Regions from separate parts of the Clostridium sp. TJA085 genome, predicted to be linked through region 3. Evidence: riboswitches for the same ligand, from Rfam matches in the RefSeq annotation. Region 3 holds a riboswitch; each other region holds the start of a gene.
What was found. A riboswitch is a leader RNA that binds a small molecule or an ion and turns the genes downstream of it on or off. The one in region 3 is predicted to bind S-adenosylmethionine.

Region 1: it holds a riboswitch for S-adenosylmethionine, as region 3 does, so the genes downstream of both, AC4FQW_RS09810 (Na+/H+ antiporter NhaC family protein) here and AC4FQW_RS06100 (methionine ABC transporter ATP-binding protein) in region 3, are expected to answer to the same signal.
Region 2: it holds a riboswitch for S-adenosylmethionine, as region 3 does, so the genes downstream of both, metK (methionine adenosyltransferase) here and AC4FQW_RS06100 (methionine ABC transporter ATP-binding protein) in region 3, are expected to answer to the same signal.

The regions. Positions count from the first base shown of each region.
Region 1 is NZ_JBZEEZ010000003.1:102,710-104,919, forward strand. It holds gene AC4FQW_RS09810 (Na+/H+ antiporter NhaC family protein) at 1-1,055, opposite strand, end outside; SAM riboswitch class I at 1,132-1,302, opposite strand; gene AC4FQW_RS09815 (hypothetical protein) at 1,440-2,114, opposite strand.
Region 2 is NZ_JBZEEZ010000001.1:1,352,461-1,354,670, reverse strand. It holds gene AC4FQW_RS06870 (hypothetical protein) at 33-767, shown strand; gene AC4FQW_RS06865 (PadR family transcriptional regulator) at 768-1,091, shown strand; SAM riboswitch class I at 1,218-1,327, shown strand; gene metK (methionine adenosyltransferase) at 1,404-2,210, shown strand, end outside.
Region 3 is NZ_JBZEEZ010000001.1:1,186,055-1,188,264, reverse strand. It holds gene AC4FQW_RS06110 (RidA family protein) at 1-86, shown strand, start outside; gene AC4FQW_RS06105 (DUF503 domain-containing protein) at 286-573, shown strand; SAM riboswitch class I at 774-904, shown strand; gene AC4FQW_RS06100 (methionine ABC transporter ATP-binding protein) at 1,022-1,981, shown strand; gene AC4FQW_RS06095 (methionine ABC transporter permease) at 1,981-2,210, shown strand, end outside.

The sequences.
Region 1 (2,210 bases), on a different contig from region 3:
ATAGGCCCAACTGTTACTATTGCAATAGTATTATTTGCTGTACATATATCAACCAAACTCGTAAGAGCTGCTATTCCAAACTCCGCTCCCCTTCTTGTCTTGAATTTTTTCATTCCTTTGTTAAGTATATACTCTATACCACCATTGTATTCAATAAGAGCTATCATTCCTGATATTAATAAAGAAATTATTATAAGCTCGCTCATCCCACTAATACCAGTAGCTAAATTTTGAAATAATCCAATTATATCAAAACTTGAAGTAAGTATACCTATAACACCGGCTAATATTATACCTGATGATAAAACAAAGATAACATTAACACCAAAAAGAGCTGCTACTAAAACACCTATATAAGGAACTATTTTTATAATGCTATATTCATAAGTTCCTAAACTAAATCCTTGTGTTCCTCTTGTTATAAAAGCAAAAATAATTGCTGTAATTATAGCTGCTGGAAGAACTATCTTAAAATTCATTCTAAACTTATCTCTCATATCACAACCTTGAGTTCTTGTTGCTGCAATTGTTGTATCAGATATTATTGATAAATTGTCCCCAAACATAGCTCCACTTACTACTGCGCCAACCACTAAAGCAACCGCAATTCCAGTTTTCTCAGATATACCAAGTGCTATTGGTACTAATGCAACTATAGTTCCCATTGAAGTCCCTACAGAAAGAGCTATAAAGCAAGCTACTATAAATATACCTGAAATTAACAGATTTGGAGGTAATACAGAAAGTCCTAAATTTACTGTTGATTCAACTGCACCCATAGCTTTCGCAACACTTGCAAAAGCTCCTGCTAATATAAATATTAAAATCATTAAAATTATATTAGGATTACCTGCTCCCTTACAAAAAATATGTAATCTTTCCTCAAAACTAATTTTATTATTCATAATCAAAGCCGTAACTGCTGCAATTAGAAATGGAATTATTACAGATACAGCATAAAAATCTTTTGCTATTAAAGATATTGAAACATATGAAACTATAAATACTAATAATGGCATTAATGCCAATACACTACCTGTTTTATTATTTTTCACTTTAAAATCCCCCTTTAATTTTAATAAAAAAAGCTTCTGATAGAAATCAGAAGCTTTATAAACTCTATATAAACACCACTTATCTATCAGTATTTAACTGCTGGAATTAGCACCACACCAAATAATTTATCGTATGACAAATTTACAATGCAAAATTAATTACATTGAAAAATTATAGTCTTCCCTATATTATTTAGTAGGTTGCCGGGTTTCACAGGGCCAGTCCCTCCACCACTCTTGATAAGACTTTATTTAATTTTTAATTTATTGTAACAAGTACTAACCATTAATGTCAATATATTTTTATTTTCATAAATCCCTATTTATACCTTTAATCAAATAAAATATAGGATAAAATTTAAGTTTTATCCTATACTTTTTTATTTATAATACCTCAGTTAGTTTATCTAATATTACCTTTCTAAATACATTAGCTGCTTCTTTATCATGAGAAATTTTATGTGATATCTCAACAAAATCTTCTGTTGAAATTCCAATAGTATTTTTAAACTCTTCACATTTTCCAGTCATAATTACTGAATCTTTTATAAAATCTGCTAAATCTGAAGCTCTTTTAAATACTTTTATATACAAAAATTTGCTGTTATCTCCAAGCCAAGCTTTATTGAACTTTCTTGTAAAAGTTTTAAGTTCATTTAAAATTTCATCTTCTGGCTTATCCCACATATAACTTAATTCATCATACTGTTCTTTCATAATTTCTTTTTCTTTTTTTGTAATTTTACCTTTAGAATATAAGTTATTAATTAATTCTTTTGTTGGTGAAACTGGTACTTTCATAATTAATTTTTCTGTACCATTTGCCCAATTATAAAAGGCTTTTTGCATAAATGAATGTTGGAGATAACCTAAAAGGGCTCTGGAATTTGGGAAGTATGAATACAAACTCTCTATCCCATTTTTATTTGAGAAAATCAAAGCATGTATATATACAGACTTTGAATTAGGCATTTCATGTGTGAATGCATGCCCTCTCACAGCATTGCAATCATTTACATTTTTGCCCCAAAAACTGAATGAATTGTAATTATCCTTCATAAATATCACCTTTCCTCATAAATCTCAATATAATATACTATAAAGTATATGTTATACAATACACCCTATATAGTATATTATACTACTTTTTATTGT
Region 2 (2,210 bases), 170 kb from region 3:
TATAAATAGATTTTATAAGGGAAGTGAATAAGATGAGTATAAAGGGTGTATATTTAAAAGAAATAAATAAGTTAAGTCGATTAATGAGAGAGAAAGATAAAATAATATATGAAGAAATTATAATATATATGAGATTATCAGGTTTAAAGGATATAGATATAGAAGAAACTTTAATAGAAATAGGGGATATGATTATACAGTCAGAGAATGATAATAAAGATATAAATTATTTGATAGGAGATAATTATATAAAATTTTGTGATAATATAATTAACGAAATAAAATCTAAGTATAGTAGATTTGATAAAATAATAAATAATTTTAAAGTTCAGGTATTTTTAATATCCATGGCTGTTTTATTTACTATAAATTATTTAATTACTCAAGGAATAACTTTATTCAAAGATGAAGGGTTTACTTTAAATTATAATCTTACAATTAATCAATTAATTTCAAATTTAATAATAAGTATAATTTGCTATTTAGTATTTTTAGAGATAAAAAAAGATTCTATAAAGAATTATAAAATCAAATCTGATGTAAATTTTAAAAAAATAGATAACAAATTAATAAAATTCATTATTTTATTTTCTATGATTTCATTTGCTATAATGATAACTGTTAAGACAATAGTTCCGCAAATAAATTTAATTGATACAAAAATATATTTTTTAGTATTACCATTTGGGATTTTATATGAATTAAATGAATATATTAATGAGAAAGAATATAAAAAAAGAAGAGGGATAAAGAAAGAGTTGATATAAATGAATAAAAAAACACAAATGCTTAAGGGAACATTAGAAGGGTGCATATTAGCTATAATATATAAGAAAGAAACTTATGGATATGAAATAATATCAACTTTAAAAGAATATGGGTTCGATAATGCTTCAGAGGGAACTATGTACCCTTTACTTTTAAGATTGGAGAAATCCGGATTTTTAACTGCAACTATTAAGGATTCTGGTGTTGGTGCAAAAAGAAAATACTATAGTCTAACTGAAGAGGGAATAAATGAATTAAATAATTTTATAAAAAATTGGAATGAATTAAAAATGAATATAGATAATATAATTAGTTCAGTATAAATCGATTAAATTTAAATATAATTTAATGGATTTATATATTTAATTAAAATAATACAATATAAAAATATTGACTATTAAAAATCTATGTGTTAAAATTGCGATTAGTAAAATAATTAAATAAAGAAGCTCTTATCAAGAGAGGTGGAGGGAGACGGCCCTATGAAGCCCAGCAACCTACAAATATTTAAATATTATGTGTGGTGCTAATTCCAGTAGTTTATACTACAAGATAAGAAAGATTAGAATACAATCTCTTCTTATCGAAGAGTTTTTTTTATTGTAAAAATATTAGAAAATTCGGAGGAAAAAGGAATGAGAAGATTATTTACATCAGAATCAGTTACAGAAGGACATCCAGATAAAATCTGTGACCAAATTTCAGATTCAGTATTAGATGCTATATTAGCAAAGGATCCACATGCTAGAGTTGCTTGTGAAACATGCACAACTACTGGTATGGTAATGGTTATGGGAGAAATATCAACTAACTGTTATGTTGATATTCCTAAAGTTGTTAGAGAAACAATTAGAGAAATTGGATATGATAGAGCTAAATATGGATTTGACTGTGATACATGCTCAGTAATGACAACTATAGATGAACAATCAGGAGATATCGCTATGGGTGTTGATGAAGCACTTGAGTCAAGACAAGGAGAAAAAGATGAAGTTGAAGCAGTAGGTGCTGGAGACCAAGGTATGATGTTTGGATATGCTACAAATGAAACAGAAGAATTTATGCCTACTCCAATTGCTATGGCTCATAGACTTTCAAGAAGACTTACAGAAGTAAGGAAAAATGGAACATTATCATACTTAAGACCAGACGGAAAAACTCAAGTTACAGTTGAGTATGAAAATGATAAGCCAAAGAGAATAGATACTATAGTAATTTCAACTCAACATGATGAGTGTGCTACTTTAGAACAAATTCAATCAGATTTAAAAGAACATGTTATAAATGCTGTAATTCCAGCAGAATTATTAGATGAAAATACAAGATATTTCATAAACCCAACTGGAAGATTTGTTGTTGGTGGACCACAAGGAGATAGTGGATTAACAGGAAGAAAGATAATAGTTGATACATACGGTGGAATGGGAAGACACGGTGGTGGA
Region 3 (2,210 bases):
GAGAACCACCAGCAAGAAGCTGTGTTCAAGTAGCTAAATTACCATTAGATGCAAAAGTTGAAATAGAAGTAATTGCATTAGCTTAAAAATAATAGAATATTAAATTTTTATGCTTTTTTAAACAATATAATCAACTTATTCATTAATTACAAATTTTGTGAATAAGTTGATTATTTTTTGTGAAATTATAAGTAATACAATTTATATTGGTTAGAATATGTATTATTATAAAAATATAAATTGCTTATATCAAAAAAATACTTTATAGAAAGGAAATAGGTATTTATGGATATTTTACTTATGAAAATAACAATTAGAGCATCTTGGGTAAATTCTTTAAAGGAAAAAAGGATGATTGTAAAAAGCATAACTCAAAAATTAAAAAATAAATTTAATATATCTGTTGGTGAAGTAGATAGACAAGATGAACACAAGATGGCGGTAATTGGTATATCAGCAGTTTGCACAGATGTAAAAATAGCTCATTCTATGAAAGAAAAGATTATAGATTTTATTGAAGAAAATTGTGATGGTGAAATTGTAGATATTGAAGAGGAAACAGAAATATTCTAAGTTATGAAGTTATTAAAACTTAAATTTTGAAAGTTATTTAATAAATAAAGTTGTAACAGTTTTAATTAATAGACATAGATTATTTATATAAAAAATATTTATATAGAAAACTATTTATATAAAAATTTTTAAAACTTATTGACAATAAATGTATAAGATATTATATTATTATACAAGAAGTTTGAAAATAAAATATTAGGTTCTTATCAAGAGCGGTGGAGGGACTGGCCCTATGAAGCCCGGCAACCTATGTAATTAGTAATGATTTAAAGTTATTACTTTATATGTGGTGCCAAATCCTGCAAGTATTCATATACTTGATAGATGAGAGAGTAATTTTATAGGGCAAGTTATACTTATATGCGCTAGAGATATTATTCTCTAGCGCATTTTTATTTTAAACTAATACATTAAAAAGAGATTTTTAACAAAAAGGGGGTATATAGGTTTGATAGAAATAAAAGGATTATCTAAAACATTTGGGGATTTTAAAGTTTTAAATAATATATCACTTAACATTAAAAAAGGAGATATATATGGAATTATTGGACATAGTGGAGCTGGAAAATCAACATTACTTAGATGTTTAAATGGCCTTGAAAAATATGATGAGGGTAGTTTAAAAGTTATAGGAAAAGAAATAAAAAATTTGAGTAAGGAGGATATCAGAAATATTAGAAAAAATTTGGGGATGATTTTTCAAAGTTTTAATCTTTTAGATAGAAAAACAGTATATGAAAATATAGCATTACCTCTTGAAGTTTGGGGATATAAAAAAGATTATATAAATTTAAGGGTTTTAGAACTTTTAAAATTAGTTTCACTAGAGGATAAAAAAGATAGTAAACCAAAGGAATTAAGTGGAGGCCAGAAGCAAAGAGTAGCAATAGCTAGAGCTTTAGCATTAAAGCCAGAAATTTTACTTTGTGATGAAGCAACATCAGCCTTAGATCCAAAAACAACAAAAAATATATTAGCACTTTTATCAAAAATAAATAAAGAATTAAAAATAACAATTGTTGTTGTAACACATCAGATGGAAGTTGTAAAAGATATTTGCGAAAATATAACTCTTTTAGAAGGGGGAGTAGTTAAAGCACAAGGAAAAGCTTCAGAGTTATTTTTAAAACCAGGAGTTTCTCTTAGAAAATTTTTAGGAGAAGATGATGATACTTTACCAGAGGAATGGGTTAATATAAGAATATTTTTTCCAAAAAGTTTTTCTGAAAATGCAATTATAACAAAAATGGCAAGAGAGATGAATTTAGATTTTTCGATTGTTTGTGGAAGACTTGAAAAGTTTAGAGATGATGTTTTAGGAAGCTTAGTAATAAATGTTTCGGAGAAGGAAAAAGAAGATGTAATAAATTATCTTATAAATAAAAGTGTTGAATGGGAGGTGATTTAATGTTTAATGAAATATTAGTAGCTACGCTAGAAACTTTTTATATGGTTATATTATCAACAGTTTTTGCTTTTATAGGGGGATTTGTAATTGCAATAGTTTTAACTTTAACAGCAGAAGATGGTTTAAGGCCAAATAAAAGTGTTTATAGAATTTTAGATTTTGTGGTAAATACCCTTAGGAGTTTTCCTTTTGTAATACTTATGGTAGCGCTTTTTCCATTAAGTAAATT